Duganella zoogloeoides: one gene and its partner. The protein of the gene in region 1 binds, or shares a complex with, the protein of each later gene. Links are inferred from orthologs where the notes say so. Each region holds a gene or a part of one and is shown on either strand. Other genes may lie near its edges.

What was found. Proteins that work in one complex are often made in the same cells at the same time.
Region 2: the proteins of uvrA (region 1) and mfd are in contact, whole or in part, in a crystal structure (PDB 4DFC), measured with the Escherichia coli proteins. The link is inferred for Duganella zoogloeoides from one-to-one orthologs.

The regions. Positions count from the first base shown.
Region 1 is NZ_CP140152.1:6,215,317-6,220,584, forward strand. The notes cover bases 800-4,162. They hold uvrA (excinuclease ABC subunit UvrA), read right to left. Parts: upstream 3,847-4,162; coding sequence 1,000-3,846; downstream 800-999. Other genes in these bases: SR858_RS27295 (DUF885 domain-containing protein), read left to right, coding at 800-834; ssb (single-stranded DNA-binding protein), read left to right, coding at 4,124-4,162. Also shown: more of SR858_RS27295, read left to right, coding at 1-799; more of ssb, read left to right, coding at 4,163-4,678; SR858_RS27310 (hypothetical protein), read left to right, coding at 5,136-5,268. UniProt on the Escherichia coli protein: The UvrABC repair system catalyzes the recognition and processing of DNA lesions. UvrA is an ATPase and a DNA-binding protein. A damage recognition complex composed of 2 UvrA and 2 UvrB subunits scans DNA for abnormalities.
Region 2 is NZ_CP140152.1:2,384,955-2,390,819, reverse strand. Bases 1,142-5,101 are described here. They hold mfd (transcription-repair coupling factor), read left to right. Parts: upstream 1,142-1,454; coding sequence 1,455-4,901; downstream 4,902-5,101. Other genes in these bases: serB (phosphoserine phosphatase SerB), read left to right, coding at 5,004-5,101; SR858_RS10580 (5'-nucleotidase), read left to right, coding at 1,142-1,371. Also shown: SR858_RS10585 (diguanylate cyclase), read left to right, coding at 1-178; more of SR858_RS10580, read left to right, coding at 418-1,141; more of serB, read left to right, coding at 5,102-5,846; SR858_RS10565 (alpha/beta hydrolase family protein), read left to right, coding at 5,847-5,865. UniProt on the Escherichia coli protein: Couples transcription and DNA repair by recognizing RNA polymerase (RNAP) stalled at DNA lesions. Mediates ATP-dependent release of RNAP and its truncated transcript from the DNA, and recruitment of nucleotide excision repair machinery to the damaged site.

The sequences.
Region 1 (5,268 bases):
GCGTCGTTCAACAAGACGCTCAAGGAAAACAAGGCACTGCGCCCGACCTCGCGCCAGAATATCGTCGACCTCTATCAGAAGTACACGGACCAGATGTATGCGCAACTGCCGCAGCAGTTCGGCGTGCTGCCGAAGGCCAAAGTGGAGATCACCGAGGTGGAACGCTTCCGCGAAAAAGGCGCGGCGGCGGCGTCGTACCTGCCGGGTTCACCGGACGGCAAGCGCCCGGGCCGGGTGATGGTCAACACTGGGGACTTCCAGGATCGCTCCGTGATCGGCATCGAAACCACGGCGCTGCACGAAGGCGTGCCCGGACACCATATGCAGATCAGCATTGCCCAGGAAATCGTCGGCTTGCCGGACTTCCGCCAGCAGGGCAACTACACGGCGTACGTGGAAGGGTGGGCGCTGTATTCCGAACGGCTGGGCGAAGAGCTGGGCTTTTACAAGGACCCTTACAGCTACTACGGCCACTTGCAGGACGAGATGCTGCGCGCGATCCGGCTGGTGGTCGATACGGGCCTGCACTATAAGCAGTGGAACCGCCAGCAGGTGGTGGACTTCTTCCATGCCCACTCGGCGATCGAGGAAGTGGATGTGCAGAGCGAGACCGACCGCTACATCGTGTGGCCGGGCCAGGCGCTGGGCTACAAGATCGGTCAGTTAAAAATACTGGAACTGCGCGATTATGCGCGCAAGGAACTGGGAGACAGGTTCGACATCCGCAAATTCCACGACCACGTGCTGGGCGCAGGCGCGCTGCCGCTTGATGTGCTGGAGACGCATATCAAGGAGTGGGTGGCGGGGGAGAAGAAGGTGGTAGCCAGCCAGTAAACGCAAATCCGTCATTCTCGCGCACGCGGGGATCCATAGAGCCTGTGCGTCGTGGTAGCTTCGCATTCAGCCAACACAACTTAACCGGGTTATGGATCCCCGCATTCGCGAGGATGACGGATCTTAGGGCGCCAATCTTGCCGGCACCCACATTGGCTTACGCGCTTAATTCAACAACGGTCCGAGGTACTTGCCGGTCACGCTGTTCGCATTGGCCGCCACATCCTCCGGCGTACCGGTGGCAATGATCTTGCCGCCACCGGCACCGCCTTCCGGCCCCAGGTCCACCACCCAGTCGGCCGTCTTGATCACGTCGAGATTGTGCTCGATGATGACCAGCGTGTTGCCCTGGTCGCGCAGGCGATGGATCACCTTCAGCAGCAGATCGATATCGTGGAAGTGCAGGCCGGTGGTCGGCTCGTCCAGGATGTACAGCGTGCGGCCCGTATCGCGCTTGGACAACTCCAGCGACAGTTTGACGCGCTGCGCCTCGCCACCGGACAGCGTGGTCGCGCTTTGCCCCAGCTTGATGTAGCCGAGGCCCACGTCCAGCAGCGTATGCAGCTTGCGCGCGATGACCGGCACCGGCTTGAAGAACTCGTGCGCGTCTTCCACCGTCATGTCGAGGATTTCGGTGATGTTCTTGCCCTTGTACTGCACTTCGAGCGTTTCGCGGTTATAGCGCTTGCCGTGGCAGACGTCGCACGGCACATACACGTCCGGCAGGAAGTGCATCTCGACCTTGATCACGCCATCGCCCTGGCACGCTTCGCAGCGGCCGCCCTTGACGTTGAACGAGAAGCGCCCGGCGCTGTAGCCGCGTTCCTTCGCGGTCGGCACGGTGGCGAACAGGTCGCGGATCGGCGTAAACAGCCCGGTGTAGGTCGCCGGGTTGGAGCGCGGCGTGCGGCCGATCGGCGCCTGGTCCACCGAGATCACCTTGTCGAAGTGTTCCAGGCCGGCGATGGAATCGTGCGGCGCCGGCTCGGTCTGCGAACCGTACAGGTGGCGCGAGAGGGCCGGGAACAGCGTGTCGTTGATCAGCGTCGATTTGCCGGAACCGGACACGCCGGTCACGCACGTCATCAGGCCCACCGGCAGCTTGAGGCTGACCTTTTTCAGGTTGTTGCCGGTGGCGCCAGCGATCACCAGCTGGCGATCGGGATCGGCTTCGTGGCGCTTGGCCGGCACGTCGATCTTGCGGGTGCCGTTCAGGTACTGCGCCGTCAGCGATTTTTTATTCTTGAGGATGTCCTTAAGCGAACCGGCCGCAATTACTTCGCCGCCATGCACGCCGGCGCCGGGACCCATATCGACGATGTAGTCGGCGGTGCGGATCGCGTCTTCGTCGTGCTCCACCACCAGCACGCTGTTGCCGATATCGCGCAGGTGGCGCAGGGTGTCGATCAGGCGGTCGTTGTCGCGCTGGTGCAGGCCGATCGATGGTTCATCGAGCACGTACATCACACCGGTCAGGCCAGAACCGATCTGCGACGCCAGGCGGATACGTTGCGCCTCGCCGCCGGACAGCGTGTCCGCGCTGCGGTCGAGCGACAGGTAGTCGAGGCCGACGTTATTGAGGAACTGCAAACGCGAGATGATTTCTTTGACCACGCGGTCGGCGATTTCCTTCTTGGCGCCCTTGAGCTTCAACTGCTCGAAGAACGACAGCGATTCGCGCAGCGGCTTCTCGGCGATCTCGTAGATCGCCTTTTCCTGCTTGCCGGTGCCGACCTTCACGAAGCGCGCCTCGATGCGCAGGCGCGCGCCCTCGCACGACGGACACTTTTTCTCGTTGATGAACTTGGCCAGTTCTTCCTTGACCGCCATCGAATCGGTTTCGCGGTAGCGGCGCGCCAGGTTGTTGACCACGCCTTCGAAGGTGTGCTCCTTGACCACGGTGCGGCCGCGCTCATTCACGTACGTAAACGGGATCGCGGTCTTGCCCGAGCCGTTTAGGACCGCGTCCTGCGCCGGCTTGGGCAACTGCTCGAACGGCACGTCGAGGTCGAACTCGTAGTACGCGGCCAGGTTGGACAGCATCTGGTAGTAGAACTGGTTGCGTCGGTCCCACCCCTTGACGGCGCCGGAAGCGAGCGACAGGTTGGGGAACGCGACGATGCGTTTCGGGTCGAAGAACTCGATGTGGCCGAGGCCATCGCACTCTGGGCAGGCGCCCATCGGGTTATTGAACGAGAACAGGCGCGGTTCCAGCTCTTGCAGCGAGTAGCCGCACTGGTTGCAGGCGAACTTGTTCGAGTACACGTGTTCGACGGCGGTGTCCATTTCCAGCGCCACGGCGCGGCCGTCGGCCAGGCGCAGCGCGGTCTCGAAGCTTTCGGCCAGGCGCTGCTTGATGTCGGCGTTGACCTTCACGCGGTCGATCACCACGTCGATCGTGTGCTTCTCGGTTTTTTTCAGTTTGGGCAGCTCGTCCACTTCGTAGATCTTGGCTTCATGGGTGCCGCTCTGCACGCGGAAGCGTACAAAACCCTGCGCCTGCATCTGCTCGAACAGGTCAGAATGCTCGCCCTTGCGGTTGGCCACCACGGGCGCCAGTACCATCAATTTCGTCCCCTCGGGCATGGCCAGCACCGCATCGACCATCTGCGACACGGTCTGCGCGGCCAGCGCCTGGTCCGGGTGGTTGATGCAGTACGGTGTACCGACGCGCGCGTACAGCAGGCGCAGGTAATCGTGAATCTCGGTGACCGTGCCGACGGTGGAGCGCGGGTTGTGCGACGTGGCCTTCTGTTCGATCGAGATGGCCGGCGACAGGCCTTCGATCAGGTCCACATCGGGCTTTTCCATCAGTTGCAGGAACTGGCGCGCGTACGCCGACAGCGACTCCACGTAGCGGCGCTGGCCCTCGGCATACAGGGTGTCGAACGCCAGCGACGATTTGCCGGAACCGGACAGCCCGGTGATCACGACCAGCTGGTTGCGCGGCAGGTCGAGACTGATGTTTTTGAGGTTGTGCGTACGTGCGCCGCGAATGCGGATCTGTTCCATGGAGTAAGCCCTTAGATATCAACCCGTCATCATAGCGGGCTTTGAAAAGATGCGCCGTCCTTGCGCTGGATCACGCGCGGGAGGCTTGACACTGTATATAATACCAGTATTTGCTTGCGTCGATTCAACAGGCTTCGGCGCAGAACAGGCTACATGGGTACGGCAGCCAAAATTGGTAGGGCAAGTGGTGGCTCGGCATCCCATTCGTCTATAATCCCTGTTTAGATTTCACTACACAGCCTGCCCACGCGGCCGTTGTTACTCAGGAGTTTTATTCATGGCATCAGTCAACAAAGTCATCATCGTCGGCAATCTGGGTCGCGATCCGGAGATCCGCTACATGCCTAGCGGTGATGCAATCGCCAACATTGCCGTGGCGACCTCATACAAGTCGAAAGACCGCAACACCGGTGAGCAAAAAGAGACCACCGAGTGGCACCGCATCTCGTTCTTCGGCAAGCTGGCCGAAATCGTTGGCCAGTACCTGAAAAAAGGCTCGTCCATCTACGTCGAAGGCCGCCTGCAAACCCGCAAGTACACCGATAAAGACGGCGTCGAAAAGTACGCAACCGACATCGTCGCTGAAAACATGCAAATGCTGGGCGGCCGTCAAGGCGCCGGCGGCATGGACGACGGCGGCGGCTACGGTGGTGGCGCTGGCGGCGGTGGTGGTTACGGCGGTGGCAATGGCGGCGGCGGCGGTTACGACGCGCCACCACAGCGCCAGGCCGCACCTCAGCAACAACGCCCGGCCATGGCGCCACCGGCACCACGCCCGGCACCAAAGCCGGCGCCGAATTTCTCGGATATGGATGACGATATACCGTTCTAATTCAGAGTAAACGTATTTCCGTCGATTCAAGCCCACTCTTTACCGTAGAGAGTGGGCTTTTTCTTTGATTATTTCGTTTTCCCCTTGGAAAGAGGCGGGGAATATTAAGAACGCTCCCAGAGACTCAATGTAATCGAAAAATTCACGAATTAGCATTCCTAAATTTCAGAATGATGGCAGAATAGGTCGAAGAAGTATAATCGTGATAGTTAGCGTAACAAGTAACTTGCCTATAATGATCGAATTTTGCAGATGGTCCGTTCTGTTTAGCTTATGGAGTGATGGTTCAATGTTTAGCCAGAAAAGTGTTAGCAACATTCCAATCGGAAAATAGTCAATGGATTTGGAGTTAAGCAGGGAGGGACTGAGAAGCACGGCCGTTCCTATGCAGCACAATGGGAGCAAAGCAAGCAACACCATGACTCGGTCACGGTACCCTTGTAACTTCTTAATCACCATGTCAGCGACCAAAATCATACTTACGCCTAAAGCAAGAAAACCAAAATGTCCCATTTTTATCCTTCATCGTGTGAAATCTATGCAGACCAATTCTAACGCAGATCAGCTCATCCAAGCGGTAGTAAACGATA
Region 2 (5,865 bases), 3.8 Mb from region 1 along the record:
AGCGCCTGGCGGCATTGTGACCGTGAGCGTGGGCGTGGCGTGCGGCCACCCGGTCGGCGGCGCGGCGCCCGCACAACTGGTGCATGCGGCGGATATGGCGCTGTACCAGGCCAAGGAACTCGGTCGCAATCGGGTGGAGCTGGCGCTCGGCTATGCGCGCAGGAGCGAGGACGCATGAGGGTGATATCCCGCCCAGCCGCTTGGAGACAGGCGCGCCGGCAGGCAAAAAAAAGCAGCCACGCGGGCTGCTCGATGTTACTGCGGTACCAGAAGTGGCTTACCTTTTTGTTCTGCCCAGCCAATATCCGTTGTCACGCAGGCTACGTCAATTAAAATGTGCATCGAGACGCGCAGGTGTGGCGCGGCAGGCACGAAAATCGGTTAAAGTGGCGTGATTGACAACCCATACACCCCTCCATGGCCTATCCGATAGAACACAAGCTGGTGGTCGGCATCGCGTCGAGCGCGCTGTTCGACCTGACCGAATCGCACCAGGTGTATCTGGAAGGCGGCGCCGAAGCGTATCGCCAGTACCAGGAACGCCATCTCGACGTCGTGCTCGGCAAAGGCGTGGCGTTTCCGTTCATCCGCCGCTTCCTGTCGATCAACGCGCACCACCCGCAAGCCGCGCCGGTCGAGGTGGTGCTACTGTCGCGCAATTCGCCGGAGACCGGCTTGCGGGTGATGAATTCGATCGCCCACTACGGGCTCGACATTTCACGCGCCTGCTTTGTCACCGGCAAGTCGCCGTACACCTACCTGCCCGCCTTCAATACCTCGCTATTCCTCACTGCCAACGAGCAGGACGTGCGCATGGCGCTCGACGCGCACTACCCGGCCGGCCTGGTGCTGCCGGGCCTGACCGAGGACGACGACGCCGACGGCGAGTTGCGGGTGGCCTTCGACTTCGACGGCGTGATCGCCGACGACGAATCGGAAACTGTCTTCAAGCGCAACAACGACGTGGCCGAATTCCACGCCCACGAGCGCGAACGGGTGGCGGTGCCGCACCAGCCGGGCCCGCTGGCGGACCTGTTCCAGAAGCTCTCCGCCATGCAGCGGCTCGAAGACCAGGCGTTGGCAAACGATCCCGGCTACCAGCGCATCCTGCGCATCGCCATCGTCACCGCCCGCAGCGCGCCGGCGCACGAGCGCGTGGTCACCACGCTCAAGAGCTGGGGCGTGTCGGCCGACGAAACATTCTTCCTGGGCGGAATGGAAAAAGCGCGCATCCTGTCCATCTTCAAGCCCCACCTGTTCTTCGACGACCAGTTGAGCCACCTGAAATCGCCGGCCGGCAATATACCGATGGTGCATATCCCGTTCGGCATCGCCAACCTGGCGGCCGGGTCCGCACCCAAGCCGGGGTAGGCGCCTGCCGGGCTGCGGTGCATCGTCTATAATGTTGTTCACCTTTTGACCATGCTCCACAGCTCACCAGCGTCCACCTCATTGTGTCCCTAGTCCTCGCCAACTCCATTCCAAAACCGGGCAACCGCTTTGCCCTGCCCACCCTGCACGGCTCCTCGGATGCGTACGCGCTCGCGCAAGCGGCGCTCGCCCTCAAGGCGCAAGGCCGCATGCTGGCCGTGATCACGTCCAGCGCGGCGGACGCCCAGCGCCTGCGCGACGAAATTCCATGGTTCGCGGGCGACGAAGTGCGCTGCCACCTGCTGCCGGACTGGGAAACGCTGCCCTACGACGCCTTCTCGCCGCACCAGGACCTGGTGTCCGAGCGCCTGGCCACGCTGCACGAAATCTCCAGCGGCCAGTGCGATGTGATGCTGGTGCCGGCCACCACCGCGCTGGTGCGCATGGCGCCGCCGTCGTTCCTGGCGGCGTACACGTTCTTCTTCAAGAAGGGCGAGTCGCTCGACGAAGCGCGTTTGAAGTCGCAACTGACGCTGGCTGGCTATACCCACGTCACGCAGGTGATGTCGCCCGGCGAATACTCGGTGCGCGGCGGTCTGATCGACCTGTTCCCGATGGGCTCCGCCCTGCCCTACCGGCTCGACCTGTTCGGCGACACGGTGGAAACCATCCGCACTTTTGACGCCGACACCCAGCGCTCGCTGTACCCGGTCGGTGAAGTGCGCCTGCTGCCGGGCCGCGAATTCCCGATGGACGAAGCGGCGCGCACCACGTTCCGCAGCCGCTGGCGCGAATATTTCGAAGGCGATCCTTCGCGCTCGGTCGTTTATAAAGACATCAGCAGCGGCATCGCCTCGGCCGGTATCGAGTACTACCTGCCGCTGTTCTTCGAAGAGACCGCCACGCTGTTCGACTACCTGCCCGACGGCGCCGCGCTGGCCCTGGTCGGCGACATCGACGCCGCCATCAAGCGCTTCTGGGCCGATACCACCTCGCGCCACCGCTTCCTGAAAGCCGATCGCGAACGCCCGATCCTGCCGCCCGACATGCTGTTCCTGTCGGACGAGCAGTTCTTCACCCTGGCCAAGCCGTATGGCCGCATGGTGATCTCGAAAGACCCGGACCAGGGTGCATCGGAGCTGTCGGCGCCCATCCCGAACATCGCCGTCAACCGCCACCTGGAAGACCCGCTCACCAACCTGCGCAGCTATCTGCTGCAGGCGGGCACGCGGGTGATGATCTGCGCGGAGACCAACGGCCGCCGCGAAACGCTGCAGCAGTACTTCAGCGAGTACGACCTGGCCCTCACGCCGGTCGAAGGTTTCGAAGGCTTTGCCACGTCCGACGCCAAACTGGCGCTGGGCGTGGCGCCGCTGCACGCAGGCTTCGAACTGGCCACGCCGGCCGAACGGCTGGTGTTCATTACCGAGACCGAGCTGTATGCGGGTTCCGGCCGCCGGGTGGGCAAGAAGAAGCAGGAAGCGGTCACGCAGGTCGAATCGATGGTGCGCGACCTGTCCGAGCTGAAGATCGGTGACCCCGTGGTGCACGTCAATCACGGCATCGGCCGCTACATGGGCCTCACCAGCATGGACCTGGGCGAAGGAGAGACCGAATTCCTGCACCTGGAATACGCCAAGGACACCAAGCTGTATGTGCCGGTCTCGCAGCTGCACGTAATCTCGCGCTACTCGGGCGCCGCGCCCGAAGACGCACCGCTGCACACGCTCGGTTCCGGCCAGTGGGAAAAGGCCAAGCGCCGCGCGGCCGAACAGATCCGCGACACCGCTGCCGAGCTGCTCAACCTGTACGCCCGCCGCGCGCTGCGCCAGGGCCACGCGTTCGAATACTCGGCGCACGACTACGAGCGCTTCGCCGAGAGCTTCGGCTTCGACGAAACGCCCGACCAGCAGGAGGCGATCAATAACGTCATCCGCGACATGACGTCCGGTAAACCGATGGACCGCCTGGTGTGCGGCGACGTCGGCTTCGGCAAGACCGAAGTCGCGCTGCGCGCCGCGTTCATCGCGGTCATGGGCGGCAAGCAGGTGGCGATTCTCGCCCCGACCACGCTGCTGGCCGAACAGCATGCGCAAACCTTTGCCGACCGCTTTGCCGACTGGCCGGTGCGCATCGCCGAGATGTCGCGCTTCCGCACCGGCAAGGAAATCAACCAGGCCATCAAGGGCATGGCCGACGGCACGCTCGATATCGTGATCGGCACCCATAAACTGCTGTCGGACGATGTGAAGTTCACGCGCCTGGGCCTGGTCATCATCGACGAGGAACACCGCTTCGGCGTGCGCCAGAAGGAGGCGCTCAAGTCGCTGCGGGCCGAAGTCGATGTGCTCACGCTCACCGCCACGCCGATCCCGCGCACGCTGGGCATGGCGCTCGAAGGCCTGCGCGAGTTTTCCATCATCGCCACCGCGCCGCAAAAGCGGCTGGCCATCAAGACGTTCGTGCGCAGCGAGGGCGAGTCGATCATCCGCGAGGCCTGCCTGCGCGAGCTCAAACGCGGCGGCCAGGTGTACTTCCTGCACAACGAGGTGGAAACCATCCAGAACCGCCTGGCGATGCTCACCGAATTGCTGCCCGAGGCGCGCATCGCGGTGGCCCATGGCCAGATGCACGAGCGCGACCTTGAAAAAGTGATGCGCGACTTCGTGGCGCAGCGCTACAACATCCTGCTGTGCACCACGATTATCGAAACCGGTATCGATGTGCCCACCGCGAACACCATCATCATGCACCGCGCCGACAAGTTCGGCCTGGCGCAGCTGCACCAGCTGCGCGGCCGCGTGGGCCGCTCGCACCACCAGGCGTATGCCTATTTGCTGGTCACCGACGTGCAGGGCCTTTCCAAGCAGGCGCAGCGCAGGCTCGATGCCATCCAGCAGATGGAAGAACTGGGCAGCGGCTTCTACCTGGCCATGCACGATCTCGAAATTCGCGGCGCCGGCGAAGTCCTCGGCGACAACCAGTCCGGCGAGATGACCGAAATCGGCTTCCAGCTGTACACCGACATGCTGAACGAAGCGGTACGTTCGCTCAAGGCCGGCAAGGAACCGGATCTGGCTGCCCCGCTGTCCACGACCACCGAAATCAACCTGCACACGCCGGCACTGCTGCCGTCCGACTTCTGCGGCGACGTGCACGAACGGCTGTCGATCTACAAGCGCATGGCCAACTGCACGGTCCAGGACAAGATCGACGATTTGCAGGAAGAGCTGATCGACCGTTTCGGCAAGCTGCCCGACCCGGTCAAGGCGCTGATCGAAACCCACCGCCTGCGCATCGCCGCCAAGACCGTGGGCATCATCAAGATCGACGCCCACGGCGAAGCGGCCAGCCTGCAGTTCATGGCCAAGCCGCCGATCGACCCGATGCGCATCATCGAACTGATACAGAAAAATCGCCAGATCAAGCTCGCCGGCCAGGACAAACTGAAGATTACGGCCGCCATGCCGGACCTGGCTGCGCGGGTCGCCCAGATCAAAGGTGCAATTAAACAACTCACTGGCAACTAATCAAGGGTTGACCGCACGCGCCTAAGGTCGTACCTTAAACACGCATTACCCGAACACCGAAGCCTACAACCCGTACGAACAATGACAATAGCCACAAAATCCATGAACCTGGTATTACAAGGGCGCGACGACTGCCGCGCACGACTCGAACGCATTGCCGCACTGACGGCGCCGCAGGCGCTCACGTGGCTGAGCGACCGCGCCGTGCGCTGCGAAGGCATTGCGTTCTCGCCGGCGCTGCGCCAGACCATCGAAGTGGCCGCCAACGCCGCCCAGCTCGACGCCACCTATACCATCGGCGTGCAGAAAATGACCGATTTCAAACTGGTGGCGATGGACATGGATTCCACCCTGATCACCATCGAGTGCATCGACGAAATCGCCGACATGCAGGGGTTGAAGGCGCAAGTCTCGGAGATTACCGAGGCCGCCATGCGCGGCGAACTCGATTTCGCCGCCAGCCTCACGCGCCGCGTGGCGCTGCTCGAAGGCCTCGACGCTTCCGCACTCGACCGCGTGTACGACGAGCGTCTGAAGCTCTCGCCCGGCGCGGAAGCCATGCTGCAAGCGGTGCAACAAGCCGGCCTGAAAACCCTGCTGGTTTCCGGTGGATTCACCTATTTCACCAACCGCCTGAAACAGCGTCTCAATCTTGACTACACCCACGCCAACGAGCTTGAAATCGTCGACGGCAAACTGACCGGCAAGGTGGTGGGCGCCATCGTCGATGCCGAAGCCAAGCAGCAAACCGTGGAACGCGTATGCGCGGAGCTGGGCATTTCACCATCGGACGCGATCGTCATGGGCGACGGCGCCAACGACCTGAAAATGATGAGCATTGCCGGCATGTCGGTGGCGTTCCGCGCCAAGCCGGTGGTGCGCGAGCAGGCCAGCGTGGCGCTCAACTTCGTGGGGCTCGACGGCATCCTGCCGCTGCTGGCATAAATGGCGGTTTGCGGCTGCC